Regions from separate parts of the Granulibacter bethesdensis genome, predicted to be linked through region 1. Evidence: riboswitches for the same ligand, from Rfam matches in the RefSeq annotation. Region 1 holds a riboswitch; each other region holds the start of a gene.
What was found. Region 1 has a riboswitch for cobalamin ahead of GbCGDNIH6_RS05355 (TonB-dependent receptor). Riboswitches for the same ligand answer to the same signal wherever they lie in the genome.
Positions count from the first base shown of each region.

Region 2: it holds a riboswitch for cobalamin, as region 1 does, so the genes downstream of both, GbCGDNIH6_RS11845 (CbtB domain-containing protein) here and GbCGDNIH6_RS05355 (TonB-dependent receptor) in region 1, are expected to answer to the same signal.
Region 3: it holds a riboswitch for cobalamin, as region 1 does, so the genes downstream of both, metE (5-methyltetrahydropteroyltriglutamate--homocysteine S-methyltransferase) here and GbCGDNIH6_RS05355 (TonB-dependent receptor) in region 1, are expected to answer to the same signal.

Region 1 covers NZ_CP018192.1:1,171,760-1,182,525, forward strand. Annotated here, with positions in the region: gene hisG (ATP phosphoribosyltransferase) at 1-300, opposite strand, end outside; gene GbCGDNIH6_RS05350 (glutathione peroxidase) at 540-1,019, shown strand; gene GbCGDNIH6_RS05355 (TonB-dependent receptor) at 1,024-3,246, opposite strand; cobalamin riboswitch at 3,281-3,517, opposite strand; gene GbCGDNIH6_RS05360 (methyltransferase domain-containing protein) at 3,569-4,408, opposite strand; gene murA (UDP-N-acetylglucosamine 1-carboxyvinyltransferase) at 4,463-5,725, opposite strand; gene dcd (dCTP deaminase) at 5,806-6,360, opposite strand; gene GbCGDNIH6_RS05375 (hypothetical protein) at 6,398-6,628, opposite strand; gene GbCGDNIH6_RS05380 (hypothetical protein) at 6,661-6,999, opposite strand; gene GbCGDNIH6_RS05385 (HdeD family acid-resistance protein) at 7,242-7,823, shown strand; gene GbCGDNIH6_RS05390 (metal-dependent hydrolase family protein) at 7,841-9,301, opposite strand; gene fumC (class II fumarate hydratase) at 9,488-10,766, opposite strand, start outside.
Region 2 covers NZ_CP018192.1:2,620,732-2,631,497, reverse strand. Annotated here, with positions in the region: gene GbCGDNIH6_RS11875 (MFS transporter) at 1-741, opposite strand, end outside; gene GbCGDNIH6_RS11870 (IucA/IucC family protein) at 788-2,680, shown strand; gene GbCGDNIH6_RS11865 (GNAT family N-acetyltransferase) at 2,677-3,723, shown strand; gene GbCGDNIH6_RS11860 (IucA/IucC family protein) at 3,720-5,597, shown strand; gene GbCGDNIH6_RS11855 (lysine N(6)-hydroxylase/L-ornithine N(5)-oxygenase family protein) at 5,597-6,922, shown strand; gene GbCGDNIH6_RS11850 (CbtA family protein) at 6,932-7,693, opposite strand; gene GbCGDNIH6_RS11845 (CbtB domain-containing protein) at 7,715-7,936, opposite strand; adenosylcobalamin (AdoCbl) riboswitch at 7,999-8,089, opposite strand; gene GbCGDNIH6_RS11840 (histidine phosphatase family protein) at 8,162-8,758, shown strand; gene GbCGDNIH6_RS11835 (malate synthase G) at 8,771-10,766, opposite strand, start outside.
Region 3 covers NZ_CP018192.1:905,479-916,244, reverse strand. Annotated here, with positions in the region: gene GbCGDNIH6_RS04100 (BaiN/RdsA family NAD(P)/FAD-dependent oxidoreductase) at 1-807, shown strand, start outside; gene GbCGDNIH6_RS04095 (aldo/keto reductase) at 836-1,675, shown strand; gene GbCGDNIH6_RS04090 (L-lactate permease) at 1,835-3,445, shown strand; gene GbCGDNIH6_RS04085 (DUF1826 domain-containing protein) at 3,432-4,142, opposite strand; cobalamin riboswitch at 4,284-4,497, shown strand; gene metE (5-methyltetrahydropteroyltriglutamate--homocysteine S-methyltransferase) at 4,612-6,915, shown strand; gene GbCGDNIH6_RS04075 (glutamine synthetase family protein) at 6,958-8,334, opposite strand; gene GbCGDNIH6_RS04070 (formylmethanofuran dehydrogenase subunit C) at 8,331-9,137, opposite strand; gene fhcD (formylmethanofuran--tetrahydromethanopterin N-formyltransferase) at 9,134-10,201, opposite strand; gene GbCGDNIH6_RS04060 (formylmethanofuran dehydrogenase subunit A) at 10,198-10,766, opposite strand, start outside.

The DNA.
Region 1 (10,766 bases):
GCGGCAGGCACCGATTTTCAGATCGAGTGGCGCGTAGATTTCCGGATAGTCGAATTCCATCAGCACATCGGCACCGCAAATGCCAATTTGCGCACCACCGAAGGCGACGAAAGTGGCTACATCGAATGGACGTACCCGCACCACGTCCAATGCCGGATCATGAGTCGGAAAGCGCAGGCGGCGGCTGCTTTCATCCGCATAATCGGCCGCGGGATGAATCCCGACCTTATCCAGCAGAGGCTGGCATTCGGCGAGAATACGGCCTTTCGGCAGGGCCAGCACCAGCGGTGCATCCAGCATGGCGGTGCTATCCCCGCCCCCTGCCGACACGGCGGTACCCGGAGAATGGAAAGAGGTGCCGGGAGCGTCACCGGCTGTCAGCGGAACGGTCATGCGCGCCGTCTACACCGGCAGACGCGGCGGGAAAAGGCCGCATGACACCTGATTGCGGGCTATCAGGCGCAATACAGCCATCCGGTCGCCTCTGGCCTGATGGAGAGAGCGGGTTTATCCCATCCTGAACCAGGGCGGAGACAGCAATGACCAGTCTTTATGATTTTGAGGCGACCATGCTGGATGGACAGGTCGTACCGCTGTCGCGCTGGCGTGGGCAGGTGGCGCTGGTCGTCAATACGGCCAGCCGTTGTGGCTTTACCCCGCAATATCAGGGGCTGGAAGCGCTCTACCAGCGTTGTGCTGCTTCCGGCTTCGTGGTGCTGGGTTTCCCATGCAATCAGTTCGGCGCGCAGGAGCCGGGCAGCAGTGAGGAGATCAGGGCTTTTTGTGATACGCACTATGGCGTCAGTTTCCCGATGTTTGCGCGGGTGGAGGTCAATGGCACCAATGCCCATCCGCTGTTCGACTATCTGACCCGTCAATGCCGTGGCCTGCTTGGGACACGGCGCATCAAGTGGAATTTCACCAAATTCCTGATTGGACGGGACGGCGTGCCAGTGGCCCGCTATGCCCCGTCCTGCAAGCCGGAAAAGTTGGAAAAAGCGGTCTCCCGGCTGCTCTGAGGGATCAGAACTTCACATTGGCCGCGAATGTGATCGTGCGCGGCAGCCCCAATATCCATTGCTGGCTGCCATAGGTGGTGACGGCATAGGCGGTGTCGAACAGATTGGAGACCCGTGCCGCAAGACTCAACTGATCGACCGGCTGCCAGTTCAGACCCAGATCGACCACGGTATAGGCCGGGCGCGCATTGGCATTGGCGTTGTCGGCAAACGCCCTCCCGACAAAGCGCAGTCCGGCCTGGGCCTGCCAGCGTGGTGCGAATGCCCATTCCGTCCAGAGATTGGCGGTTTGCAGGGGGACATTGGGTGGCGTGTTGCCATTGCGTGAGACCGGCACACCGCCGGATGTTTCCGTAAAATCGTCAAACCGCGCCTGAAGAATGCTGCCATTGGCATTGACGCTCCAGCGGGGGGTGATGGAGGCGCTGACATTCAGCTCCAGCCCACGCGAGGATTGCTGCCCGATCTGTTGGATGATGCCGGGATTATTCGGATCAGCCGAAAGCAGATTATCCCGCGTGATGTCATAGGCGGCGAGGGTCCATTGCAGCCTGCCATCGGCCAGAGCCTGCTTGATCCCGATCTCCCCCTGACGGCCATGCGACAGGGCAAAGGCGGAATTGGCGAGGTTGGTGGTGATCAGCGTGCTGGTGGGGGGCAGAACGCTGGTCGAATACTGTCCGTAGAGAGACAGAGTCTGCACGGGTTGATAGACCACCCCAACGCGCCATGTCGGAGCATCATAGGTTTTATCGAATGGCTTTCCGGTGGTGGGCATCGCGTTATGCAGGTCCAGATGATCGAACCGCACCCCGGCCAGAATGGAGATCTGGCGCGTGATCTGAAGCCTGTCTTCCAGAAACGGAGCGACCTGCCATGTGGTGGTCTGAATATCCTTCCGGTTTCCGGCCAGATTGATAAAGAAACCGGGATTGATATTGTCGAGCGGAACCTGTGACAGCCCACCGAAGGGCGCGTTACTGAACCGGCTGAAACTGATGTAGTTTACCTCCATCCCGGCACCGAGCGTATTGCCGAGACCGAACAGCGTATGGCGCAAGGTGCCATCCAGCCGGTCGCCATATTGTTCCTGCTGGTGCGTCAGATCGAGGTAACCATCCCGCTGCACCATGTTGCTGGCAGGCAGATAGCGATAATTCTCCGCATTCACCCAATGCCGGTTTGTGGAGAGGCGGTAGGCGATGTTGCGCAGGGTCAGGCTGGCGGTTGGTGTCCATTCGGCATGCAGATTGGTCCAGTCATCCTCATAATGCAGGATGCTGTTCTGGACGTTATAGTTCTGGTCGCGCAGGGAACGGTCCAGCGATCCACGCACCAGCGGAATGCCGTAATACCGCATCGGGTCCTGCATGGCGTGATCATGAGAGACCGTCACAGTGAAATCCTGACTGGGCCGGTAGCGAAGTGCGCCCTTCAGATCCAGACTGTCCGAATTGCCACGCTGGACATAGCCGCTGGACATCTGCCCGGCGATATCCAGCCGGTAGCTGAGGGTTCGGCTCAGCGATCCACCACTATCCAGCGCCAGACGGCGGGTGAGGTTGGTATCCACCAGCGCTGCGACCTCGTTGCGGATTTTTCCCTCGAAAGGCTGGCGGGAGACGACGTTGACCACTGCTCCCACCGCGCCCTCGCCGTAGATGACGGAGGCCGGGCCGTGCAGCACTTCCAGCCGCTCGGTGCTCCATGTGTCGAAGGGAAAGGTCACGGTGCCGGCACCGGGATAGAGCCTGACGCCGTCGAAAAGCTGCATCACCGCGGCCTGACCGGTGAAACCGCGAGCGCTCAGCGCGGTGCCGCCATTGCCCGGTGTGCCGATCATGGTGATGCCTGCCTCCCGGCTGACGGCGGCATCGACGCGCAGATCGCCACGGGTGCGGATCGTGTCGCCCTCCAGCGTATCGACGCTGGCCGGGGTCTCCATGGGCGTGAGACCCAGGCGGCTTCCGGTGGTGTTGGTCTGGTTCAGGGAGAGTGTGCCGGTGGCTTCACTCGTCACGGCCTGCCCTTGCACTGACAGGGCAGGCAGAGAGTCACCCTCATTCGCCGCCGCCGCAAAAGCCGCAGGCGATGGCAGCAGGCAAGGTGTTGCAAAAGCAAGCGGCAACAGGCTGGACAATCTGGTTCTGGTGATATTGCGGCCGGCATGCGCGTAGCCTGCCGCTCCGGAACGCTCTGCGCGTCGGAACTGGTCTTTCGTCATCATGTCCCCCATCTCCGGGACACCCCGCCCGGATGGTTGTGATCCATTGACGACGGCAGGTCTCCTGGCTCGCGATGTGAAAGCGGTATGGCTCCAGCCTTCCCGGATCATTCCGATCCAGTGGCAGCCCATCCCGGCTGGAAACCGGAGAGGGGCATGGAGAACACCTCATCGCTGACAGTTGCGGGGGCAGCTGCCGACTTGCTACCCGAAGGCAGCGCACGGCATTCCCTTTCTCGCCCGCTCGCGCGGGACCGTCGCGAACGGTTCTTTAGCGGAATGTTACGGGAAAGACAGCAGCAAAATTCCGCTGGCCCAAAGAGTGTCAGGCAGCGGCTGGCTTGCGCAGAAGTATGACGATCTGATCGGTGATCAGAACATCGCGATGATAAATTTCCAGCAGATGAGGCGGGACTTCCAGATCGGTCGTTGTGCGATAGTCCCGGATCACCTCGAAACCTGTTGCTTCAGCAATACTACGTAGTTGAGGGGCTGTCAGACGATTAAGAGTTTCATAAGTTTCCAAGAGTGCTGCGCGTTCGGTTGCTTTATCCGCGTCCAGAGGAATGTAAACAGCCCACTCATTTCTGACCTTTGCTGAGGTATGTGGTGCATTCAGCAGGCGACGCCGGAACTCATCGGACTGGAGTGTCAGATGCAACCATGGCTCAACAAGCCATGGGGTCAAATGTGAACCATGTGCCGAGTAATAAAGCGGATCAATTTGTATGAACAGATGCCCCCCAGGCTTAAGAACATTAAACACTGAACGCATGACGGAAGGAAAAATGTCCTGGGCAATGTGTTCAAACACAGACCAGCTGTACACGACATCGAATGTTCCATATATGCTCAGATCGGCACCTGGAAGAATCTTGCAGAGATGTAAATCAGAAGGTAGCTCCGAGATACCCAATTGAGCTTGTGCCATAGGCAGGCACTGCTCAAATACATCAAGGACTTCAACTCCGACAACGCGCTTGGCTTTTTTGCGAAGCATCATGCCAAGTGCCATCGTTCCTTCGCCGCAGCCGATCTCAAGAACGTCTTTTCCGCTTAAACCGCTACTTTCAGACAGCCAATCCGAAATAATATCCGGTATAGTGACGAATTTTGCTTGATATAACTGATCCGTTATATTCTCGATTAGCTTTTCGATCTGCATGGTATCTTACCAACAATAAAAATTTGCTCATGATCAGAAAATCTAGCTTGATGTCTACCCGCTGATCCGTTCGATATTAGCCCCACAGGCGGAAAGTTTTTCAGCCACGCTCTCATACCCGCGGTCGAGATGATAGACGCGGTTGACGATAGTTTCCCCCTCCGCGGCCAGCCCGGCGAGGATCAGTGACAGGGAGGCGCGGAGATCGGTTGCCATGACCGGAGCGCCCGAGAGTTGGGATACTCCGCGGACGATGGCGGAGGCCCCGTGGACGTTGATGCGGGCACCCATCCGGTTCAGTTCCGGCACATGCATGAAGCGGTTTTCGAAAATCGTTTCAGTGACCATGGAGGCACCTTCCGCCACCGACATCAGCACCATGTACTGGGCCTGCATATCGGTCGGAAAGCCGGGATACGGCTCGGTCATCACATCGACGCCATGCAGGCCGTTGCGGCGGCTGACCAGCAGGCCGGAGTCCTGTTCCTCGATCTCGACCCCGGCCTCCCGCAGAGTGCGGGCGACTGCACCCAGATGATCCAGCCTGGCATTGCGCAGCAGCAGGCGGCCGCCGGTAATGGCCGCAGCGCAGGCATAGCTGCCGGTTTCGATCCGGTCCGGAATGATACTGTGTTCAGCGCCATGCAGGTGCTTCACGCCCTCGATCCGCAATTCTCCGGTGCCGATCCCTTCGATTTTGGCACCCATGGAAATCAGGCAGTGGGCGAGATCCTCTATCTCCGGCTCCCGTGCGGCATTGCGCAGGGTGGTGATGCCGTCCGCGAGACTCGCCGCCATCAGCAGGTTTTCCGTGGCCCCGACCGAGGGCATCGGCAGCACGATATCCGCCCCGTGCAGGCGGCCCTGAACCCGGGCGTCGATATAGCCGCTTTCCAGTGTGATGGTGGCCCCCATCTGCTCCAGCCCCTTGAGGTGCATGTCCACCGGACGTGTGCCGATGGCGCAGCCGCCGGGCAGAGAGACGCGGGCTTCTCCACAACGAGCCAGCAACGGCCCGAGTACCAGCACCGAGGCGCGCATTTTCCGCACAATGTCGTAGGGAGCCTCGGTATTGGTGATCTGGCCGCCAAGGGAAAGGATGCGCCCCAGCGGATCGAGCCGTTCCACAGTGATACCGTGTTGCTCGATCAATGCTTTCATGGTGCCGATATCGGCAAGGCGTGGAACATTGTTCAGGACCAGCCTGTCATCCGTCAGCAGACCGCAGGCCATGACCGGAAGAGCGGCATTTTTCGCGCCTCCAATAGCAATTTCCCCGGCCAGCGGATGCCCGCCGCGAATCCTGATCCGATCCATATTCTTCAGCCAGCTCCGTTCATGACGCGATTATTCCTGCCGGGATGGCAGATGAGAGTGCCGTGCGAGAATAGAGCACCTTACATACGGGGCAGGGAGACGCCCCGTTGTCCCATATATTTGCCTGCCTTGTCGGCATAGCTGGTCTCGCAGTCGCTGTCGCCGCGTAGAAACAGGAACTGGCAAATGCCTTCGCCTGCGTAAATACGGGCGGGCAGGGGAGTGGTGTTGCTGATCTCAATCGTGACCTGCCCCTCCCATTCCGGCTCCAGCGGTGTAACATTCACGATGATGCCGCAGCGTGCATAAGTGGATTTACCCAGACAGATCACCAGAACGTCTCGCGGAATTCTGAAATATTCTACGGTGTGGGCTAGCGCAAAGCTGTTGGGGGGGATGATGCAGACCGGGCCTTTCCGATCCACGAAGCTTGCCGGGCTGAACGCCTTGGGATCAACGACTGCTGAATCCACATTGGTGAAGATTTTGAATTCATCGGCTACGCGGGCATCATAACCGTAGCTGGACAGGCCGTAGCTGATCACACCGTCCCGCTTCTGCGTTTCGACGAATGGCTCGATCATGCCGTGACCGGTCGCCATCTGACGAATCCAGTGATCGGGCATTATGGACATGGCGATGAACTCCCCGCACGTATTGTCGGGGTCTATCTCACCCGCGTGGCGGGGACAACAGGGGGCTTTCTTCGGACGTCTCGCTGGCCGCCGTTACAGCAGTCATGGGGGAGGGGGAAGCAGCCTGACGGGCGCGTTGCTGGGCCTTGCGGCGCAGAAGGTTGGCACGAAGAGCCTCTGCCTCCCGCGCGCGTCTTTTGGCAGAGGGGTCGGGTGGGCGTGCGAAATCGCCTTCACGGTCATCCGGGTGATGCTCACGCTCGGTCATAGCGGGTTTTTTGCGCAGCGTTCTGGCAGAAATCAAGGAGTCCAGTCGTCGATATTCGGGATGGTATCGGAGAGCAGGGCATCCTGTGATGTCATGGCACTCCCCTGATAAGTCTGGAACGAGGTGTTCTGATATGGCTTGGCTACGGGCGAGGAAATGCGTACCGGCACCCCGAAGATGCTGAAATCCGGTTCATCATCATCTGTAACGGGGCTTTGCTGGGTGGAGGGAATGTTCATCCCTTGCCCTTTTCCATCTGCTGAAATGGATGTGCTGTGTTTTGCGCGTGCCTGTGCATCAGGCGCTGTGGAAACACCACAGGCCAGAAAGGTCAGGGCTGCCAGCGCGATGGAAAGACGATGTGCCACCATGAGGGGCCTCCAGGGGTGTCGAGCTATGTCTGAGTCTTAAATAGTACTGTGGCAACTACGTTGCCAATTAAAGGCGCGTAAAACCATAAAAATATATTTTGTTAAAATATGTCAGGTGTTGGCATGACGCTTCACGTCAGGCTTCGGCCATGCAGAAGGAAAGGAAATTATACAGAATAAAACTGTGCCGTTGTCGGAGGATTAATGCCATCCTGCACAAAACATTCCGGAGCATTCTGTCGATGAGCGGTTCCTTTCCTCCTTCACCTTCTTCCGGCCCGGTTTTTTCAGGGCTGTCGCGTGCCGGCTCAGGCATTCTTACTCTGGAAGGTATCCTGTTGCTCATTCTCGGCATCGGAGCCTTGCTGGTGCCGGTTCTGGCTGGGATATTCACAGCCGGCATGATCGGATGGCTTCTGTTCATCATCGGCGTGATGGGACTGATCAGCACGCTCGCCAGCCGTCCTCATCTGCATCTGGCAGGGGGGCTTCTGTCCTCACTGGCTGCGATTCTGGTCGGATTGGTCGTGGTGCTGTTTCCCGCCGGGATGGCTGTAGCCCTGTCCTGGCTGATCGCGGCATGGCTTATGATGGACGGCGTATCCTCAATCATGATCGCCACGACCGCGCGCCAGATCAACGCCGGACGGTGGTGGTGGCTGGTTATCTCCGGTATTGTCGACTGGGTGCTGGCTCTGATGATTGCTTTCAGTAGTGCAACAACCGGTATTGCACTGGTGGGCACTTTGATCGGGATCGATCTGCTGATCGGTGGTGTAGCGATGCTGGGTCTGGCCCATAATCTGCGCGCCGGAACACGCTGACGGTCAATGGAGACGGTTTATGCCGCGAGCGTATTCTTGTAAAAACGACCGTCTTTCATAATAATTTTGAAATTCCTGTCTGGATTGGCAATCAGCGTAATGTCTGTAAGCGGATTGCCATCCACCAGCAGAAGATCGGCATAGGCTCCTTTTTCCAGCACGCCGATTTTACCCGGATAAGGGCTGCGTGGGCCGCATAATTGCAGCAATGTGCCATTAGTACCGGTTGCCATGCGCAGAATGTCTGCATTGTCGTACCAGCGAGACAGCGTGGTCAGAATAGCACCCTGATTTTTGGTCATGGTCGGATTGAACAGGATATCTGTACCCCAAGCGGTCTTGATTTTATAGTGCCGGGCCAGTTGATATGCGCGATCCGTGCCAGCAAACATGGCAAGCTGCTTGGCGCGATTTTTTGATCCTTCCGGGTGGGGATTGGCAAATTGATTGTCGAGGAAAGCCTGCAGGCAGAGCCAGACATCTTTTTCCGCCAGCAGTCTTGCAGTTGTTTCATCCATCAACTGACCATGCTCGACGCAGCGTACGCCGCTATGCACCGCGGTCTGGATCGCACGGGAGGTGTAGGCATGGACGGTTACATACGTATTCCAGTTCTCGGCGCAGGCAACGGCAGCCCTGAATTCGGCTTCGGTATACTGGCTGACATCAAGCGGATCATAATGTGATGTCACGCCGCCGCCTGCTGCCAGTTTGACCTGACTGGCACCGAGCATCAACTGCTCCCGAACCCGCTTGAGCACCTGATCGACACCATCAGAGATCATATCGGCGCCCAGCGTTTCGCTGTGGGAGAGGGGGGCTGCCGGCGGGGATGGTATTTCGTATGGAAAACGGAAATCACCATGGCCGGAGGTCTGTGAAATCATCGCACCGGATGGCCAGATCCGAGGGCCTGCATTCAGCCCGCTATCAATGGCCCGTTTGAGTGCAAAGCTTGGACCGGCCATATCCCTGATGCTGGTGAAGCCTCGCAACAGGGTTCTGTGCGCTTCCTCCGCTGCGATCAGAGTGATGTAGCCGATATCGGCTGTCATCAACTCGTTCATGGGTAAGGCTGCCATCATGGCGTGCCAATGTGCGTCGATCAGACCCGGCATCAGTGTTCCGCCGTGACCGTCGATAAGAATGGCCTCGTCCGGTATGGGCGTGCCATTCGGCTCGATCGCGTCGATCAGAGTACCTTTGACGACAAGTTGCCGCCCTGATTGTAGCGTTTTGGAAACACCATCGAAAAGCTGGATATTCCTGAACACGACCGGAGCTGCGGGAGGGGCGGGAATCGCGGCTGAGGCTTCTGTCAGGTACAGAGAAGCTCCGCCCAGCATGGCGGATGCACCGGCCAGAAAAGAGCGGCGGGAGAACTTCGCTTCAACCAGCGCATTGAGCCTGGCAAATCCCGGGCTGTGACAAAGACATGGCCCGGTTTCTGCTGGTTCGACAGTGTCACATCGACGCATGGCCATCTCCGGGCTGAAGTTGTCGGCATGAGTCTCCAGTCAATCCTTAGAACAAAGGGGAACATATAGTTCCCCTCCGCCAAATAGTCAGAACGACAGACGCATTGTCTGCAGAAAGTCGGGGGTTGTCCCTGTTTCAACCGGGTGCGCAGCAGCACGCACCCGACCGAATCGAGGATATCAGCTTCAGGCGCCTGCGACGCCTTCACCGACCAGCTTCTGCGGATCGACCACCCGATTGAACGTTGCCTCGTCCACTTTGCCGGATTTGAGCGCTGCTTCCCGGAGCGTTGAACCATCAGCATTCGCCGCTTCGGCGATATGGGCCGCATTGTCGTAGCCGATGACCGGAGACAGGGCAGTGACCAGCATCAGGGACTGATCAACGCTCGCGTCGATGCGTGCGCGGTTCAGTTCCGTGCCTTCAATCGAGTAAACGCGCATCTTTTCGCACATATCGCCGAGGATACGCGCGGAATGCAGCACATTATTGATGATGATCGGGCGCATGGCATTCAGTTCAAAATTACCCTGACTGCCTGCGAACGCGACCGCATTGTCTTCGCCGATCACCTGGATGCAGACCATGACCATGGCTTCACACTGGGTCGGATTGACCTTACCGGGCATGATGGAGGAACCCGGCTCGTTCTGCGGCAACAGCAATTCACCCAATCCGCAGCGTGGGCCGGAGGCAAGCCAGCGAATATCGTTAGCGATCTTCATCAGCGCGACCGCCAGTCCACGCAGGGCAGCCGAGGTAGCCACCATTGCGTCGAGCGAGCCCTGAGCCGAGAACTTGTTCGGCGCGGTGATGAAGGGTTTGCCCGTCAGTTCAGCAATTGTCTGAGCAATATCATGCCCGAAGCCCTTCGGCGCATTCAGGCCGGTTCCCACGGCGGTACCACCGGCAGCCAGCTTGTACAGACCCGCTTTGGAGGCGACGACATTGGCAATGGCATCCCGTACCTGTTGGGCGTAGCCGGACCATTCCTGACCAACGGTCAGCGGTACGGCATCCTGAAGGTGGGTGCGACCTGTCTTGACCACGTTCATCCACTGGCTCGCCTTGGCTTCAAGCGAAGCCGCGAAGGCTTCAGCCTGCGGCAGCAGGACGGTATCCAGTTCCAGTACGGTTGCAATATGCATTGCAGTCGGGAACGTGTCGTTGGACGACTGGCCCATATTCACGTGATCGTTAGGGTGAACCGGAGCCTGCGCACCCAGCGTACCCCCCAGAAGCTGGATCGCACGGTTGGACAGGACTTCATTGACGTTCATGTTTGACTGGGTGCCGGAGCCCGTCTGCCAGACATAAAGCGGAAAATTGTCATCCAGCTTGCCGGCAATGGTTTCCTCGGCCGCCTGAATGATGACCTTGGCGCGCCAGTCTGCAAGCCGTCCGGCCTTGGTATTCACGATGGCGGCTGCTTTCTTGACGTAACCGTAAGCGTGATAAACTTCT
Region 2 (10,766 bases), 1.2 Mb from region 1:
GACGATGGCGGCCAATATCAGCAACCGCAGAATCGCCGGATTGCGCCAGCATGCAGCCCCTGATCGGGGCCGGATGTTCCTATGACAGCTTTCCGGGGGCGGGCGGCGTAACAGGATGCTGCCGAGCGGCAGGGGCAGCAGCGCCATGACCCAGAGCGGCATTGTAGCCCCCAGCGGTAAAGTGGCCGAGACCAGCAGCGGACCCGCCAGCCGACCGGCACTGAACCCGGCACTGATGGCTGCAAGCCCAGCCATACGACCTTGAATTCCGGTCAGATCGGCGACCCATGCCTGTGCCACTGGAAGCAGGCCGCCTGTCGCGATGCCATGTAACAGGCGGCATATCATCAACAGTCCGAGACAGAGCGAAGGGGATAAAGTCCCGTTCATCGCAGCCGATACAATGGCCGCCAGAAAAAGCTGGGCTACGCAGAAAATGGCAAGGCAGGCCATCAAAGTCTGTCGTCGACCTGCCCGATCGCTCAGCCATCCCGCCAGAGGCGCACCACCAAGCATGGCCAGCATTCCACAACTGGTAACAATACCAAGTGACAGAACAGATAATCCTGTTTTGATCGATAAAATCGGCAAAAATGCAATCAGTGATGATTGTGTCAGCCCTACACAGCAGACAAGCGAAGCAAAGCCGAAACGATCTGCGCACGACAAAGTGATAACATCGGGTGATGTTGGATCAGCAGGGCTGATGCCCGCAGAGAGGGAGGGGTTCCGGGGTTGCATTTCAGCATTAAATTAGGAATGAATATCAATTGCAATATGCCGCAAGGTGATTCTCCGCAAAGCGGCACGATATGCAACAGAAAGGGAAACGCCTGTGCTGGAAGCCATGGAAACCCGCGATACGTCAGCATGCATTGAACGTCGTTCCTTTGAGGCCGGAATGGCAACGACGACATTGCTGAACGGTGTGCTGCGTGAATGGCGCGGCTGGAAAAAGCTCGATCCGCAGGAAGCTGCATCACGATGTGGTGCATATGTGCATTGTCCGGCAGGTGCGATTTCAGTTCCCCTGCTGTTGCAGGAAGGGGAGTTGCTGCTGCCGCTTGCCGCGTCCACTGAAACCGGGCGTTTCAGATTTGCGGGGCCGCCTTTGCTGAGGCGTCATGGTGCCATCCGATCGGTGGATATGCGTTTGCTGCTGGATCTTCTCCTGGATCACACGGCCTTTGCACAGACGGCATCCCTGCCGACCAGGATGACTTTCCGAAAGCGCGTGATGGACAGCGCCGAACGTGTCTCAGCCGCCTTGCTCAGTCATCAATATAGAACACATGATCAGGCAGACAGTATGCCTGATTTTATCACGGCGGAACAGGGGTTGATCCTGGGTCATCCGTTTCATCCCGCACCCAAATTCCGTGAAGGCCTCTCTGAAAGTGAAGATGCGGCGTATGGGCCTGATCATGGCAACAGCTTCGCGTTACGTTGGTTCGCAGTCCATCCGGATCACGTAATTGGCGACAGTGTTCACGTGGCCGACATACAGTCACTGCTGAAAGAGATGCTTGCATCGACCGATGCCGGTCAGGAAGCACTGCATGCCGTCCCGGAAGGCTGGACCTTGTTACCGGTTCATCCCTGGCAAGCCGGTCAACTTTTGTGCCTGCCCGAACTTGCCAGTCTGCGCATGGAGGATCGGCTGCGCGATCTGGGTGTCATGGGGCCACAATTCCGTGCAACTGCATCCCTGCGCAGTCTATGGAGTGCGCAGTCTCCATTAATGATAAAGTTCTCGCTATCGATGCGGATTACCAATTCGATTCGTACAATTTTGCCGCGTGAGCTTGATCGCGGCCTGCATCTGGCGCGTCTGTTGCGTGGCCCGGTCGGTCGGGATGTCTTTACCCGCTATCAGGGTTTTTCAGTGATCGAAGAACCAGCTCATTTGTCCCTGAGAGGGCTTGATGGGAAGGTTATGGTCGAAAGTTCCGTTGTATTCAGGGATAATCCTTTCGCCGATAAAGCAAAGGGCGTACATGCAGGTGGTCGTCATGTTGCGATGCTTGCGACGCTTTGTCAGGATGATCTGTTCGACAGAAATGCTCCCAGCAGACTGGGCCATATCATCCGCATGATCGCTACACGCGATAAACGCAGCCAGTCCGATGTTGCGGAGGAATGGTTTCGCCGTTTCCTCGCTATTCTGATGGAGCCGGTACTGTATCTCCATGCCCGTCATGGTGTGATGATGAGTGCCCATCAGCAGAATGTCGTGCTTGGTCTGCGGAATGGCTGGCCCGAACAGGCCTGGTTCCGTGATTGCCAGGGCACGGCCATTGCAACCGATATGATCGAGACTCTACGAACTTACGTTCCAGAGTTGGGACGATGGACAGATAATATCATCGATGCCGCATTGGGGCCGCAACTGATCGGGTATTATCTGATCGGTAATTCCGTATTCGGCGTTCTTGATACACTTGTGCTCGATAGAGTCGCACAGGAACAGGCACTTCTACGCATTTTACGGCAAAGACTTCAATCCATGAGCGATGATGGGCTGCGTGATCCATCTGTGATTCGCTACCTGCTGGATTGTCCGTCGATCTGGATGAAAGGCAATGTGATGACATACCTGAGGGATGTCAACGAAAACGCAGATACTGCCAGCCCTCTTGCCAGTTATGTATCCGTTCCAAATCCGCTGGTGCAGTCATGAGTGGTGTTCTGGAGCATCCGGTCGCGCTACCGGTTAAGGATATGGCCCCGGTCTGGACATTCCGGGATGCACATGGCCGCTCTGTCATGATCATGGGAGGAGGCGAACTGAGCATACTGCTTAATGGATCTGTCGTCGCTCATACGCACCTTCATTTTGAGGAGGAAATGGCCAAGGCCATCGGCCTGCATTGGTCTATGCCGGAAAGGGACAGAAATTTTCTGATCTATGTCCTGGCTGATTATGCTTTTTCAGAAGGGGCTGATTGTTTTTCAGTTTCTCTTGAATCGGTTTCTGATCCTGCCGATGCATCATTCCCGGTGCATGAGATACGGGATAACACAGCTTTGCTGTACCGGCAGGGGCATCGTCAGCACCGGGATTTCTGGCAGGCCGGTCCACCTGCGCATCGTCAGCCGCTTCTGCGTCGTGCGCTCGCGGATGGGCGTGATCATCCGTTACGTCCGCCTGCTCCGAAAGGTGTGTTCTATCGACGGCGTGATGCCATAACCGGGCATGAATTAACCTTGCGTGCACTGGATATCGGCCGTGATCTCGAACTGTTCCATATGTGGCAGAACCAGCCGCGTGTGGCAAAATTCTGGGATGAAGCCGGCCCGATTGAAAAGCATGAAGCCTATCTGCGTCGTATGGATGCTGATCCGCATGCATTCTCCGTGATCGGTGAACTGGATGGTGAGCCATCGACCTATTTCGAGATCTATTGGGGTAAGGAAGACAGGCTCGGCCCGCATTACGATGCCGATGATTATGATCGTGGCTGGCATGTGCTGGTTGGAGAAAAACGCCATCTTGGTCGCGACCGTACGCTGGCATGGTTCCGTGCGATCACGCATTGCCTGTTTTTGGATGATTGCCGAACACGAAAGGTCGTTGGGGAACCGAGTGCCGCTCATAGCAATATGCTGCGTCTCTGTGAGGAATCCGGTTACAAGCTGGAATACGAGTTCGATTTTCCGCACAAACGTTCGATGCTGATTACCTGCACACGTGATCACTTTTTCAGGGAGTGCATTAGATGATTGTATCAAATGAATTCAACGTGATGCGTGATCGTCAGGATGCTCTCCGCCATGCCTCCTTGCATGCTTCCCTGTGGCGACGCGTCAATCTGACCTGTCTTGCCAAGTCCCTGTCTGAACTGGCCTATGAGGAAGCATTTCATCCCGAGGAAGAAGCCGGCGGACTATGGATATTCCGCTTTGGTGACGTGCGTTACCGGTGTGAAGCGGAGCTGCGCATCTGGGGGCAGCTGACGATCGATCCTGATAGTATCATCAGGATTGAAAACGGCGATGAAAGTCAGGCCCATGATGCTGCACAGTTTTTTGTGGATGCACAATCTGCACTGGGTATGAGTGATGCGACATTGGCAATGTATCTGCAGGAGCTGTACGCCACACTGCAAACCGATATGGAACTGCTGAGAAGGCGGGATGGTCTGTCTGCGACGGCTATGCTTGATCTCGACAATGATCGTTTGCAGGCAAGGCTCGATGGGCATCCCAAAGCGCCGGCCTCGAAAGGCAGGGTTGGCTGGGGATTGGAAGATCAGCGCGCCTATGCCCCTGAATATGATCCTGTGTTCCGCCTGCACTGGATTGCTGTGGCGCGTGAAGCCTGCCTTGGTGGTATGACGCGTGATATCAGCGAAGATGATCTTTTGTCGGAAATGCTGCGTGTTGATGATCTGCGGGAGATTGATCGTATTCTGTTCGAGCGTGGATTTGACAGAATCAGTCATCGTCTGATCCCGGTGCATCCATGGCAGTGGCAGAATTATATCCAGACGCATTTTGCAGCTGATATTGCATCAGGCAGGATTGTACCACTGGGTGAAAGGGGTGATCTTTATCGACCACAACAATCGCTACGGACGCTGGCCAATGCCGAAAGAGCGGCGGCGCATGATATCAAACTGCCGGTAACCATTCTCAATACGTCTGCATGGCGTGGCCTGCCTGGTAAAGGCATTCTGACCGGTGTTGGCCTGTCATCATGGCTGAGTGAATGTGTCGCCAAAGATTCTGTTTTCCATAATACGAAGGTCCTGATCCTTCGGGATATGGCTGGTTATGCAGTGCCGCAAATTGTATATGGAAAAATTGCTCAGGCTCCCTACCGTTTTCATGAATTACTGGGCGCCGTATGGCGGCAGCGTGCTGAGCCATCACTGGCCGGGGATGAGCGAGCCATCATGTTGGGGGCATTGCAGGTGAGTGGCGGGGATGGTGTGCCGCTGATCTCGGCCTGTATCCGCCGTTCTTCCATGCCGTGCGACATCTGGCTTGAGAGGTTGTTTTCTTCTGTCGTGGTCCCGCTTTATCATCTGATGTGCCGCTATGGCGCCGGGTTTATCGCCCATGGACAGAATGTCACGCTGTTGTTGAAAGACTGGGTGCCCTGTGGCGTGGCGTTGAAGGATTTGCAGGGGGATTTCGATCTCGTCACTCCTGCCTTGCCGGAGCATGAGACTCTGCCGGAAGGATTGGCTGATCAGGTTGGCCGGCGTCCGGCCGAGCATCTGATTCATCATCTCCAGACGGGCCATTTTGTCAGTGTTCTTCGGTTCCTGTCAGATGCTTTGCTGATGCATGATGGATATCCTGAGCAGGCTTTTTATCAGGGTCTCGCCCGTGTCATCCGTCGATATCAGGCCGGCTGTCCGGAATTGGCGGCACGTTTTGAGATGTTTGATCTTTTTGCCCCGACCATGATGCGTATCTGCATCAACCGTGCCCGTTTCTCCATCGGGTATGGCGACACACCGGTACGGCCGAAACCTGAAATCGGAACGTCTCTCCATAATCCTCTTTATGATGACTGGTCACTTCGCGGCGATTGGAATTATGCCCCGCACCAATACTCAGCTTTACAGTCAGGGAGTATGGCCTGATGACGGATCGCTTTCAGTTTTCTGACTCTCCGTTGCAGGATCTTGCGGCGATCGGGATCGGACCGTTCAATCTGAGTGTTGCGGCCCTGCTGGATGGCGTGCCGGAGGTGCAGGCGCAGTTTTTTGATCGCAACCCGCGCTTTGCCTGGCATCCCGGCATGATGCTGCCTGATGTCACCTTGCAGACATCATGGTTGAAGGATCTGGTCAGTGCCGTACAGCCGACCAGCCCGTTCAGCTTTACCTCCTATCTGGTGGCGCGGCGCCGGTTTTACGAATTCATCACAGCGGGATTTGAAGGAATCTATCGCCGGGAATTCGATGATTATCTCGGCTGGGTTGCAGCACAGCTTCCATCGCTGCACTTCGGAACCCCCGTTGAGTCGGTTGATTTCGATGGCCGTCACTTTGTGCTGACGCACCGCCATGGAGAAGTCAGATCGCGCAATGTGTTGATCGGAACCGGGCATCATCCCTATCTGCCGCGCTGGGCGGCTGGTCTGGAAGATATGTGCCTGCATACATCCCGTTTTGCCGAGAAAGACCGTGATTACACGGGTCGCCATGTCATTGTGGTCGGTGGGGGGCAGAGCGGTGCGGAAATCGTGCTTGATTTGCTGCGTCGGGGGCCAGACCGTGTGGGGGAGGTTACCTGGATTACGCGCCGGATGAATTTCTCATCGTTGGATGAAGTCGCTTTCAGCAACGAATATTTTACGCCGTCCTATGTCGCGCGCTTCCATGGACTGTCGCCTGATCTGCGTGCCCGTCATGTGGCCGCGCAGAAACTGGCAAGTGACGGGGCTTCCCCGACCACACTGAACGAGATCTATCGCGCGCTATACCAGATCCGCCACCTTGATGGCCGACGCGATTTCGTGCGGCTGATGCCGTATCGGGAGGCGGAGGCTGCAAGGCGTCAGGGAGAAGGGATCACCCTGCATCTGCGTCATCACCTCGATGGTCAGATGGATAAGGTCACCGGGGATACGGTCATCTGTGCAACCGGATACAAGGCAGCCGTGCCAGCCTGTTTCGGATTGCTCCAGAAGCGTCTCAAACTGGATGAAGAAGGGCGGTACACATTGCGGCCCGATTTTTCGGCTGTCTGGGATGGTCCCGCTTCTGCCCGCATCTTTGTCCAGAATGCAGGGCGCCACAGCCATGGGATTGCCGAACCTCAGCTCAGTCTGATGGCATGGCGGGCGGGGACAATCATCAACAGCCTGCTCGGCCGGCCGCATTTCGATCTGGAGGATCCGGAGCCATTGGTGGATTGGGGGGTGGAGAGGGAGGATGAGACCTCCCGTCTCGCGGCTGAATAAAGGGCTGGGTTAGCGGTTTGTGGGGCGGGCTGACAGTTGTATCTGCTGCTCTGCAACCCAGCCGAAGCCGATACCGATCACCGCCCATAGCACGGCCTGTGTGCCGAAGGCAGCGATCCGGAAATGCCAGAGCAGATCAGCAGGAAATGTCACCGGCACTTCATTGATAACCGGCATGACACGCCCGATGAGAAGCAGGGCTGACAGAGCGAAACCGGCCCCGGCCAGCGTGCTGTTCCATCCTCCCCAGCGTGTTGCAAAAAGCTGCCGGATCACGAAGGCCAGCGTCATGGCTGACAGGGAGATCAGCAGCATTTCGAAATACAGGGTGGTGCGTTCGGTGATGGTATCAGCCTGTCCCACGGCAGGGGGATTGGGTGGATAGACCAGCCCCGGTACGAGGCAGATGGCGATAAATCCGCATCCTGCCAGCAAGGCGGACAGGCCACGGGGACCAAGTGGCAGGCGGCCCAGCATGGCGGCAAATACGAGGCTGAACAGACCACCGAAAGCAGCCCCGTACACGGTTACACCGGTCAGCAGCCCCAGCCCGGCCTGCGTGGTACGGGATACCAGTTCAGGTTCGGCCTCTGCTTCCTCCGCTGTCCCGCCGGAGGCATGATGAGTGTGATGGGCTGCGTGTTCGGCGGCAGCTTCAAAAGCGATGGCGCGGTCCACCTGCGGTTCCCCATACAGATGTGCGAACCCGAACGCGGCAATGCCTGCCAGAAACCCGGCAAGCATGCCCCGGATCAACAATGTCCGGATCATGATACGGTCAGAATAATGGCGTCAGTGGCAGGGAAAGCCGAGCAGATGCCGGCCGTCATGCACGAATTCATGGACATACATGCCGGAAATCAGGGAGGTGGCCCCTTCCTCAATGCCAACGAAATACAGTGCCAGCAACATGACCATCCCGAACAGCGTCCAGGGCAGAATATCCCGCAGCGGAACCGGACGAGGCAGTGGGGTGGCGGTCGGACGGGGAAGGGTCGAATAAATGGCAGACATTGGGTGGAAACTCCTGACGGGGAAGCGCGCCCCGATGAAACGGCAGGTGAAATGGATAGAGTCTGCAAAAACAGGGTCTGACTTTCAGCCCTCTCAGGCTGATTACAGTGGCGCGACCGCACCGGATTTACACCGGCTTCCATATGTTTGCAGTGGACGAACCGTAGAAAATCCCGACCTTTCCTGTCAATGCAAAGCGTATTTTGCGAAGGGGAGAAGGCTGGGATGCTTCGTCTGATCCTGCTGTGTCATGCTGCGACCGACGCCACGCGTCAGGCACGCTTTCCAGGCGACGAGCCGATCGAAGAGCGGGAGAGGCAGCGTCTGGCCATATGGAATCCCTCCCTGCCTGCCAGAATGGGGCAGCTGTTTCTCTCCCCCGAATTAAGGGTGCAGCAGACGGCAGAGGTTTTGCGCCTGCCTGAACGGGCTGAGCAGATGGAGATAACAGCAGCGCTGGCGGATCTGGAGTACGGCACGTGGCGCGGCAGAACTCTGGCCGATTGCGCACAGACCATGAAGGAGGCGGTGCAGTCATGGATCAAAGACCCTGATGCGGCGCCGCATGGTGGGGAGTCGGTCTCTGCCCTGCTTCGCCGTGTATCCGACTGGCTGAATGGCGTGGCTGAGCATTCAGGTGGGTATGTCATGGCGGTGACGCATCCCGCCGTGATGCGGGCTGCTGTCATCCATGCGCTGGGTGCGCCCGTTGATGCATTCTGGAGGATCGACATTGCACCCCTCTCCCGCGTTGAGATGAATGCGGGGGGTGGACGCTGGCAGTTACGCGGGATCATCCCGGCTCATCATGAACCGGAATGATCGGAGCGCTGTTCAGGCCCGGGCTTTGGCCTCTCGACGCCGAAGATGCAGCACGAACTCGGTATAGCCATTTGGCTGCTCGGTGCCCTTGAAGATCAGATCGCATGCCGCCAGAAAGGCGGGTCCATCGAAGGCGGGTGCGATGGGTCGATAGGCGGGATCGCCCGCATTCTGCCCATCCACCACTACGGCCATGCGGCGCAGTGTTTCTTCGACCTGTTCCCGGCTCACGACACGATGACGCAGCCAATTGGCGATGTGCTGTGCGGAAATGCGCAGCGTGGCGCGGTCCTCCATCAAGCCGACATTGTAGATGTTTGGCACTTTGGAGCAGCCAATCCCCTGATCTACCCAGCGGACGACATAGCCCAGAATACCCTGAACATTATTGTCCAGCTCATCCCTGATTTCCTGAGCCGTGAGTTTCCCCGCCTCCTCCAGCAATGGCAGGGTCAGCAGAGCGTGCAGGGAGGTGCGGGCGCCTTCTCTGGCAATGGTCGCTTGCCGTTGGGCCACGTCGATCTGATGATAATGCAGCGCATGCAGCGTGGCTGCCGTGGGGGAAGGGACCCAGGCGGTACTGGCCCCGGCGCGCTGATGGTCGATTTTCTCGGCCAGCATCGCCGCCATGTTGTCGGGTGCCGCCCACATACCTTTGCCGATCTGGGCATGGCCGGGCAGGCCACAGGCCAGCCCGGTATCCACGTTGCCATTCTCATAGGCCACGAACCAGGCCGTCTGCTTCATATCGTTCTTGCGCAGCATGGGACCGGCTTCCATGCTGGTGTGGATTTCATCTCCGGTGCGGTCCAGGAAGCCCGTATTAATAAAGAACACCCGGCTGCGGACTGCCTCGATGCAATGCGCCAGATTGAGGCTGGTCCGGCGCTCCTCATCCATGATGCCCATTTTGATGGTGTTGCGGGGCAGATTCAGCGCATCTTCTACCGCGCTGAACAGACGCCCTGCCCAGGCTACCTCATCCGGCCCATGCATTTTCGGCTTCACGATATACAGGCTGCCGGTTCGGCTGTTGGTGATGCGCCTGCCGGGCCGGCCGCGCAGATCATGCAGTCCGATCAGGCTGGTGATGAATGCGTCCAGAATGGTCTCCGGCACCTCTGCCCCGTCCAGCATAACCGCATCGGTCATCATGTGATGACCGACATTGCGGATCAGCAGCAGGGATCGACCGGGCAGCGTCAGGCTGCCGCTGCCATCAGGCGTGGTGTAAACCCGATCCTGATGCAGGCTACGTTCGACCGAGGCACCGTTTTTCTCGAACCGGATGGTCAGGTCGCCGCGCATCAGACCCAGCCAGTTGCGATAGACTTCGACCTTGTCCTCCGCATCCACCGCGGCGACGGAGTCTTCCGCATCCATGATGGTGGACAGGGCGGATTCAAGAATCAGATCGGCAATACCGGCTTTATCATTGCGACCGACGCGATGGTCGCGATCGAACAGGATTTCCAGATGCAGTCCGTGCCGGACCAGCAGAATACGGCTCGGTGCATCAGGCGCGCCAGTATATCCGCAGAATCCGGACGCATCGCGCAGTCCGGTCACATGTCCGTTGGCCAGCGCGATCCGTAACTTGCCATTATACACCGCATAGAGCATGGCATCGGCATGGCTGCCTTCGGCCAGAGGGGCTGCGATATCCAGCACGGCGCGGCCATGCCTTATGACCTCGGCTCCGCGTGCTTCATCATAGCCGCGCGTCGCGGTTTGCTGACGTCCAACGGCATCTGTGCCGTACAGCGCATCATACAGGCTGCCCCAGCGCGCATTGGCGGCATTCAAAGCATACCGTGCATTGTTGACCGGAACGACGAGCTGAGGCCCGGAGATATGGGCGATCTCATCATCCACCTGTGCGGTATCGACCTGAAACGCGGTGGGTGGCGGCAGCAGATAGCCGATTTCATGCAGAAAAGCGCGGTAGGCGTCGGATTGTGTCGCCAGGGCAGCACCGACACCGGATTGCGGCAGGGTATGGGCGCGG
Region 3 (10,766 bases), 270 kb from region 1:
CTGATGAGCGGCCCGGATGGCAGCACTCTTCAGCCACCTCCTGTTGCAGCCACCCTGCTGGGCCTTGGCGGAGCCTCCTGGCCCCGGCTGGGCAGCAATGGTGACTGGGTGACGCCTCTGACAAAAGCCGGGCTGCCGGTCGCACCGCTGAAACCTGCGAATTGCGGATTTTCCAGGCCATGGACACCGTTTTTCATCAGCCGGCATGAAGGAACGGCTCTCAAAAACATCGCCCTGTCCATTGCCGGAGAACCCGATCAGACTGCGCGAGGCGACCTGATCATCACCGCTTACGGACTGGAAGGCGGCCCGATTTACGCTCTTTCCGCCCGCCTGCGCGACCTGATCGAACGGAATGGCCATGCCGATCTCTGCCTCGATCTGCGCCCGGATATGGCGGAAGACATCATGGCTGCAAAACTCGCACGCGCCCGCCGCAGGGAATCTCTCTCAAACACCTTGCGCAAAGCCCTGGCCCTGTCCTCTGCCGCAAGCCATTTGTTGAGGGAAAGCACGGTCTCTCCCCCAACCGATCCGGGACCCCTTGCAGCTCTGATCAAGTCCCTGCCCCTGCGTCTGACGGGGGTACAGCCTCTGGAACGTGCTATCTCCACCGCTGGTGGTGTCCGATGGGAAGCTGTGGATGAGCACTTCATGATCCGCAGCCGACCCGGCCTGTTCGTGGCGGGTGAAATGCTGGACTGGGAAGCTCCAACCGGCGGATATCTGCTTCAGGCATGCTTTGCCACCGGCCGAGCTGCCGCCGCCGGTATGGCTCACTGGCTTGAAAAACAGTCATCGCTTTGAAAAAAACTGTCAGAAAGGAGACTTCCGCATGGCCTCCATCGCTGCATCGCACGTTCCGCTGCTGTCCCTGAATGATGGGCACGCCATTCCCCAGATCGGGCTGGGCGTCTACAAAATCACCGGCCATCAGGTCGAACCGGCTATTCATACCGCTATTGAAGCCGGATACCGGCTGATTGATACTGCTTCTTTCTATGGCAATGAGGAGCAGACAGGAGCTGCCATTGCTTCCGCCTCCGTTCCTCGCAGCAAACTGTTCATCACTACCAAGCTCTGGAATGACGATCAGGGCTATGATCAGACCCTGCATGCTTTTGATCTCAGTATGGAAAGACTGGGGCTTGAATATCTGGATCTCTATCTGATCCATTGGCCTGTGCCTGCGCGTGATCGCTATGTAGACACATGGCGGGCGTTGATACGCTTACAGAAAGAAAGCAGGGTAAGGTCGATTGGCGTTGCCAACTTTCAGCCCGCACATCTGCGCCGCCTGATTGATGAAACGGGCGTGATACCCTGTCTCAATCAGGTGGAGTTACATCCGGCCCTGCCTCAACCCGCCTTGCGGGCCTTTCATGCCTCATTAGGCATCGTGACGCAGGCATGGAGTCCTTTGGCGCGCGGAAGCATGCTGCATGACGAAAAGCTTGCGGCTATTGCCGCCAGACATCAACGTAGTCCCGCACAGATCGTATTGCGATGGCATCTTCAGAATGGCAGCGCGCTCATCCCGAAATCAGCTACGCCATCACGCATAAAAGACAATATCGCTCTGTTCGATTTCAGTCTGGATGCCACCGACATGCAGGCAATCGATGCCTTACGCACAGATTGCCGGACCGGCGCTGACCCGGATACAGCACACTGAACCAGTCTCCGTCCCAATTCTTTTCTTGTGGAGGCTGAATAGCCTTGTCCTCTGCCAGAAATACCATGATACGGACATTCGATTTTTTCCCGTGCCGCTCCACACGCAACCCATCCACTGAAGCCCATCCTTCAGCACAGGACTGGACAATTCCTTAGCATGTTTCAGCAAATTCTCAGGCCCGTTTCGGACAGCCTGCCATTGTCTTTTCTGGTGGCGATCCTTCCCATCGCCACTGTTCTTATCCTGCTCGGCGTCGTGCGGCGGCCAGCCTGGCAGGCCTCCCTTGCCGGATTGGTCGTTGGGCTGCTCTGCGCCGTTCTGATCTGGCAATGCCCACCTGGCATCGCGTTCAACAGCATCGCCGCCGGAATGACATTCGCGCTGTGGCCGGTGATGTGGATCGTGTTCAACGCGCTTGTACTCTATAATGTCGCTGTTCAATCACGACGCTTCGACGCATTCCGCGACTGGGTGATCGACCATCTGCCGGATGATCGGCGGGTAGTTCTGATCGTTATCGGTTTCTGCTTCGGAGCACTGATGGAAGGCGTTTCCGGTTTCGGCACCCCCATCGCCATTACCAGCGCCTTGCTGGTGCTGGTCGGCTTTCCGCCAATCGAAGCCCTGACCTACACCCTGATCTTCAACACCGCACCCGTCGCTTTCGGTGCGCTGGGGGCACCGGTGACGGTATTGGGGCAAGTCACCAGCCTGCCTGACACCGTGCTGGCTTCCATGGTCGGGCGGCAGCTGCCACTGCTGGCCCTGCTGCTGCCTTTCTATGTGATGGTCGTTTATGGTGGCCTGCGCTCGGTTCGTGCGCTCTGGCCGGTTTTGTTTGTATCAGGCAGCAGCTTTGCACTGGGACAATTCGTTTCTTCCAACTTCATCGACTACAAATTGACCGACGTTCTTTCATCTTTGTCCGCCCTTGCCGCTACGATCGGCTTCCTGCGGATATGGCAGCCTGAACCTGATCCTGCTTTCCGTATTGATCGCAGCCAGACCGCCGCAAAAGCGCAATCCGATCGCGCACCGATACCATCATGGCAGGGTTGGCTGCCGTGGCTCACCGTCTCCGCCGTAGTGATCATCTGGACGTCATTACGCATCTTTGAGATCGGGGCACATAAAATCCCCTGGCCAGGACTGGATCATGCCGTATTTATAACCCTGTATGGCAAACCTTATGCAGCCAGCTGGGTGTTTCAGCCACTGGCCAGTGGTACGGCCATTCTGCTGGCCGCCATCCTGACCTCGCTCATGGTTGGCATCGGACCGCGCGGCTTCCTCGATGCCATGATTGCAACATGGCGGCAGACACGCATCGCCATTCTGACCGTCTCGCTGATCATCGGCCTTGCCTATCTGATGAATTACTCAGGCATGACCTATACACTTGGTCTGGCCGTTGCGTCGGTAGGACCGGCTTTTCCTATCCTCTCCGCCTTTCTCGGCTGGATTGCCGTGTTTTTGTCCGGAAGCGATACATCCGGAAATGCGCTGTTCGGGAATTTACAGGTCGTGGCCGCCAATCAGCTGCATCTGAATCCTGTACTGTTTGCCGCGACTAATTCTTCCGGAGGCGTTATGGGGAAGATGATCTCCCCACAGAATATCGCCACCGGCGTTGCCACCACCAATCTGAAAGGTCAGGAAGGCGCGGTCCTGGCCCGCACCTTCTGGCACAGCATCATCCTGACACTGGTGCTCGGCATTATCGTTGTCGTCATGCAGTATGTGACCCCCTGGATCATTCCGGAATAATATCATCACCGTTGTCATGGTCAGTGGCATCATCAATGGCGAGAAACAGCCTTGTGATGCCGCTGCCCGCGACAGGCGGAGACCGATGCAGCAAGGCTGGTTTCTGCGCCGTTTCCGCCCGGCGGCCCCGCATGATGATCACAGTACCAGTCTGTACCTGACGAATAGCAGAAACAGGCCATGCCTTCCCCTGCTCCCATTCTGTTGCCATATCCGGGTGAATCCACTGTGTGCCCGGACCACGGTACGTACAGATCAGGCGATGATGGACATGATCCGCATGAAAGCGGCGGCAAGCATCAGTGTGAATGGCTTCCAGCCGTACCAGCAGTTCCTTGGCCCCGGTGATGGCCTGAAACAGACGCCCCAGCGCCAGTATATCCTGCGCCAGCCAGACCCTTAGCCAGTCCGGACCGAAAGCTGCATCCCGGCAGACCTCCTCCACCGCAGCTGCCATTCCTGACGAAGGCCCAAGCACACGCATTTCCGGCAGGCTGCGATCAGGCGCATATTCCAGCGCGTGCGCCACCACATCATCCAGTTGGCGAGGGAAAAAACCAGCCGCCCCATTCTTTAACGCGGCAGCCACGATGCGATGCGCTGTTTTCTCACAGAACGGGCTGATGTCCGGCGCTGGCTCATCACAAAGGAAACGCGGGCGGGCGAGAGACGCGGAAGAAAGGCACAAACTCGTCATGGCAAACCCTCACACCAGCCGCGAAGCCGGAAAACAAGATCGTTATGTTATAACATAACAATAAAACCATCAATCTGGTGTGCTGCTAAAATTTACATAAAGACATATTTATATCCGCATTGACTGATGAGATTCTTTTTCCTATGCATGCCTGGTCGTGGTTCTGCGGGTCCGTCAAAGACGAACGCCGGAGCCAAGAGGGAATCCGGTGCGCATCAGCAAAGCCGGAGCTGCCCCCGCAACTGTAAGCGGCGAGCCTGCATCCACCGACGTCACTGAGGCTTCCGCCTCGGGAAGACAGGATCGCAGGCGATGACCCGTGAGCCAGGAGACCTGCCACGACACCATAGTCGTCCCTGGGCGGGGTGTCCCGGTGGTGCGCCTGCACGCCCGTTTTCCAATCCGTGATCACGGGTAACCTTGCATGCGTCCGCTCGGCCTTTGCTTCCATTTTCTGGAGTGTAAGCCGATGTCTTTTTCTTCTCTGCCAGTCAGTACGCTCGGCGTGCCGCGGATCGGTCCGCGCCGTGAACTGAAAACTGCGCTGGAATCCTACTGGTCAGGCGCATCCGATGCCGATGCGCTTCAAAAAACCGCCGCCGCTTTACGGGCGGCAAACTGGGCCAGACAATATGGTCTGGGCATAACCATAATACCGTCGAACGATTTTTCGCTTTACGATCATGTGCTCGATACCACCGTGATGGTCGGAGCAATCCCCGAGCATTATGGATGGACCGGCGGCAAGGTCTCACTCGACACTTACTTTGCCATGGCGCGTGGAAATGCTTCTGTCCCCGCGCTTGAAATGACCAAATGGTTTGACACCAACTATCATTTCATGGTACCGGAACTGCATCGTGATCAGCGATTTGCACTGAGTTCCTCCAAACCACTCGATGAGTATCTGGAGGCCAGAGCACTCGGTCTGGAAACACGCCCGGTGCTGCTGGGACCGGTTACGTTTCTGACTCTCAGTAAAAGCAGGGACGGCAATTTCGATCCGATTTCGCTGATCGACAGACTGCTTCCCGTTTATATCGAGATTCTGTCACAGCTTCACAATGCTGGCGCAGAATGGGTTCAGATGGATGAACCATGCCTCGTGCTTGATCTGGACACCGTTACGAAAGCAGCATTGCGTCATGCGTATTATACGCTGCAGCAGGCGCTGCCATCCCTCAACATCATGCTCACCACCTATTTCGGCAGCATTGTCGATATGTTGGACACGGTTCGTACACTCCCCGTCGCCGGTCTGCATCTCGATCTGGTGCGCGCACCGGAACAGCTTGATCATGTGCTGTCGGCAATGCATTTACATCAGGTGCTTTCATTAGGCGTTATCGATGGAAGGAATATCTGGCGCACTGATCTGGCGGCAAAGCTCAATCAACTGGAACCCGTGGTGGCAAAACTGGGCAAGGATCGGGTACAGATTGCAACATCCTGCTCAATGCTGCATGTGCCAGTTGATTTACAGGCTGAAGCCGGTCTTGATTCAGAAGTCAGACAATGGCTTGCTTTCTCCGTGCAGAAAATGGAGGAATTGACGACGCTCGGTCTGGCTCTGGCAAATGGGCGTGATGTCGTTTCCCATGCTCTTGCAGCATCATCAGATGCGGCATCACATCGCAGATCCTCCAGAAAGGTGCATAATGAATCTGTTCGGAGCCGGATTGCGTCCATCTCGCCTGAAATGGCGAAACGGCAGGTTCCATTCTCTACACGGGTGCAGGAACAGCGCGCAGCACTGAAACTCAACCTGCTCCCAACGACAACAATCGGTTCCTTTCCACAAACGGATGCTGTGCGTAAGGCACGGGCCGATCACGCGAAACAGCGTATCAGTAGCGAGGAATATGCCGCTTTTCTGCGTCAGGAAACCGAACAGGCCATTCGGTGGCAGGAGGAGGCCGGTATTGATGTACTGGTCCATGGAGAATTCGAACGTAATGACATGGTACAGTATTTCGGCGAGCAACTGAGCGGCTATGCCTTCACGGCACATGGCTGGGTCCAGAGCTATGGATCGCGCTATGTGCGGCCGCCGATCATCTTCGGCGATGTCTCCCGTCCCCATGCCATGACGGTTGACTGGGCCTGCTACGCGCAGTCTCTGACAGAGCGGCCCGTCAAAGGCATGCTGACAGGACCGGTGACAATGCTGCAATGGTCGTTCGTGCGTGACGACATTCCTCGCGAAAAGGTCTGCCAGCAAATTGCTCTGGCGCTTCGTGATGAGGTTTCTGATCTGGAAGCAGCAGGAATCAAAATCATCCAGATTGACGAACCCGCTTTTCGTGAAGGATTGCCGCTCAAAACCTCCGACTGGCAACATTATCTGGGCTGGGCTGTTTCCTGCTTCCGCCTGTCATCAAGCAGTGTCCGAAACACGACCCAGATCCATACCCATATGTGCTACTCTGAATTCAACGATATCATCGATGCTATTGCCGCGATGGATGCCGATGTCATCTCTATTGAAACATCGCGCTCTAAAATGGAGCTGCTCGATGTATTCACGGATTTTCGCTATCCAAACGAAATCGGGCCGGGTGTCTATGATATCCACTCCCCCCGTATTCCAAGTGTCACTGAAATCACAGAGCTCCTGCAAAAGGCTCTGAAACATCTCTTGCCGGAACAGATATGGGTCAATCCGGATTGCGGACTGAAAACCCGCCATTGGAAAGAGGTCAGGCCGGCATTGGTTAATATGGTTTCTGCCGCACAGGCGCTCCGTAATACTCTTACGCAGCCGGCGAAATAAAATAAAAGCGGGCGATCAAATCATGATCGTCCGCTTTCTCGCTTATACGCTATGGAAATAACGCTGGTATTCAAATCCCGTCACATGTGCCATCAGCCACTGCTCGAAGGCTCTTGCTTCCGCATACCCCCTTGCCGCCATATGCGTGCAGAATGCATTTCCAAACCAGCGTGGTGCACGCTCTGATTCTTCCCATGCAGCCAAAGATTCTTTGATCGTACCCGGCAGATCACCCACATCATCAGACAATACGGCCGCGTTCTGGATGCCATCCAGCCCGGCAGCCAGCATGGCGGCGATCGTCAGATACGGATTGACGTCGGCACCCGGTACGCGGTGCTCCAGCCTCATCCTCCCGGACGTGGCTCCGGGGATGACACGCACAGCGCTCATGCGGTTTTCGATGCCCCAATCGGCTCGATCAGGTGACCATGCCTCCCGATCCATGCGTCGATAAGCATTGATTGTCGGGCGGAACAGCAAATGCGCATCCCGCATGCCGGACAGCAATCCCGCCAGATAAGAGCAGCCCAGTGCGGACAGATTTCTTCCATCCGCAAATACATTCTGCCCATCCCGCCACAGGCTTTGATGATGATGCAGACCGCATCCGCTCTCAGACCCCGGCGGACGGGAGCGCGCCATAAACGTCACCAGCAATCCATTCTCTGCACAGAGCTGACGCAGCACCGATTTCATGCGCATGGCATTATCTGCCGCCAGCAATGGCGTTTCAGCACCAAGCGCGATCTCGTAAATGCCCTGCCCATATTCGCTGACAATGCTGGCCACACGGATGCCCAACATATCAAGCCGCGCCATCAAGGCCGCAGCAAGATCAGGAAAACCCCTGTCACGATGAAGATCATAATTGACCGCCCCACAGCCGTACGGAGTCAGGGCATCAAACCGACCTGCCTGAACCAGCGCATCATCCGCATGGAAAAGGGTGCATTCATATTCCAGCCCGAACCGCGCCTCGAACCCCATTTCCTCTGCCCTCCGTTGCTGGGAGCGCAGCAGATAACGCGGATCGACCGGGCATGGAGACCCATCAGGCAGATAGGTATTCAGAAAAACCGAGGCGAAATCCTGATCCCACCGGTGCCATCGCACCGTATCAGGATCAGGCAGCGCCAAAATATTGGCGAAGCCAGCCTCCCGCCGTCCCACCACCCCGTCATAGAGCGGCTCATGGACCGGTGCTCCATCCGCCGGGCTGGAGGCATACAACATCGCGTTGAATGCCTCCCCCTCGGTCGAGAACCGGAGCGGCGTGATCTTGGTGCGCAGGCTGCCATTGATATCAGGCGCCTGCACCAGCAACGCAACAACACCTTCATCCCGCAATGCCTGTTCCGCCGTCAGCAGAGCCTGACGCCGGTCAGCTGCATCGCGTGATAAAGACGTTTCTGTCACGCTTCGAGCAGGAACAGCTCACCCCGGCCGATCACGGCACCATCACCGGCATAGCGGGATGCCGCGCGACTGGCCAGACGCGCTGCTTTCCGGCTGACAGGGTCCAGCGTGCGCACCAACAGACGGGTGAACACCAGATCCGGCGCATGCACCGGAATGAAGGTTGGCAGAACCTCCGCCGTTGCCCCCAGCACCAGCGTGCCACGGCGCATCAGATAGCCCGGCAGACCATGAGCCTCGCCACAGACAACGATCGTGCCGGCGGCCATACGGCTGCCGACGGCTTCCCCGGCATCGCCCTCGATCACGATCACGCCGCGCCTCAGCCGATCCCCGGCCCGCGGCCCGGCATCCCCCCGGACGACAACCATGCCGCCGGCCATGCCATACTGCTCGCCCGCCGCGGGAGCGCCGAGGCGTTCCGCCACATCGCCGGAAATCTCGATCAGGCCGTTTTTCAGCCCGGAGGCCGCATAAGGACCAGCACTGCCGAGAATCTGCAATACACCGCCCTTCATGCCACGACCAGCATAGGCCCCTGCATCGCCATCCAGCAGCACGGAGCCGCTGGCCATGCCTGCGCCGACGTAATCCAGCCGGTCGGAACCGCCCTCGATCACAATCTGCTCGCTACCGGTTCCACGCAGTTTAAACGCGTCACCGACTGTCACCACTTCACGGGTGGTATTGATTTCCAGCTTTTCGATGGCGGCCTTGTTGAGGCCATCCAGCTTTTCCGGTGTCAAGGCGGACAGATCGAGGCGCTGCTCCGGGTCCGCCTTCAGAGTGAGACGAATGGTCACCGCAGCAACTCCCGCAGCTTGAAATGATGCCTGCCCAGTTTACCACCGTAATTACCGGCGGAAATACGGGATGCGCCTTTATCAGGCCCCAGCTTCATGATTGCTTCCATACCGGCCCGCATGGCATCGGCCACCGCCTCTGCCGTCAGACCATCGATCACGATTTCCAGTACGCTGCGCGTATCGTCATCCAGATCGGTTTCCACCTGGCCGTGCAGGGTAGGGCAGAAACGATGATTGGTGGAGGCCGGCAGCATCTTGTATTTTGATCCGACCTTGGAGCCGGAACGGACAATTCCACCTGGGAAAGGCATGATTACATCCGGCACCACCTTCATGGCCTCTACCGCTGTTTCCGCCGCCAGAAGCGTCGCGGCGGGGGAGCGGCCCAACAGGATCAGGTTGCCGCCGCCCACTGCGTTTTTCGTGTATCCGGTGGTGCCTTCGCACACGAATTCACCGTCCATCACCGGAATACGCCAGAAGCGCCGGCCGCCCAGCTTCTTCGCGATCTGCCAGCCATCGCCGAAATAGCGCAGCAGGCTGCCGATCTTCATCTTCTCCATACCCGGAATGCCAACATCATAGCAGGCCGCACCGGGACAGGTCAGAACGCACTGGCCGACACGATTTTGCAGTTGTTTCTGCATTTCGTTCCAGCCCATCCCGAACATCAGCACCCGCACGCCGGGGCGTCCATCCGGTGTTTCATCCGGACGAAGTTCGCGGTCGATCCCCGCCTCGATACCGCAGGCAATCACCGATGTCGCGAAGCCGGTCATCGTCTCCGCCGCCTGACGTGCCCATTTGCGGTTGGGGCCAGTCACGATCACACCGGTCGCGCGCATGTCGAACGCTTCGGCGAAGGTATCGTCCACCACGACTTTCGTAACACGTGCGGCACGCGGCGTTTTGATTGCCGTCGGTTTTGCCGATGCTGCCGAAATTTTCTTCTTTGCAGCCTGTTCCACGACAGTCGGTGCGACAGCCTTTAGCCGTGCAATACCGCCAGCATTGTGCGCTTTACTGGGCGCCTTGCTCCCTTTGCCCGGGCTTTTGCTCATTGGGCGCATTCCACTGTTTCAAAGCTCTTGAGATGACCGGGCACATCGAACAGCGTATGCGGCACGCCATAGACCTGTTCGTAATACCCTTTCAGACGCCGGTCGACACCCCTGTCGAATTCCGGCTGCAACGTGAAGCACGTGCCGAACACGGTGCGCTGCGTCCTGCCATCCTTCACCACCAATTCCCCGTTGCGGAAAACATAGGCTGCCTCACGGAACATGGCAGCCCTGTCCTCCTGCGGACGATACACCGACACATCCGCCTTCGATCCGATAGCGAGGTTACCGCGATCAGACAGGCCCAGCAGACGCGCCGGAGCGGCGCGGGTCATGATGGCGATCTCGCGCCAGTCATATTCACGGTTCAAAGAGGGCAGCGTGGTGGCGTCCAGCGCGTCTTTCGGCAGCGTCTCCATCCATTGCGCACGCAGATCGCGGCTCATCAGCAGGGCCATAAGGTCCGGATAAGCCGTGAACGGCGCCCCGTTCGGATGATCGGTCGTGAAGAACAAACGCCACGGATCATTGACCAGCAGGAACAGCTCCAGCCCTGCCGCCCATT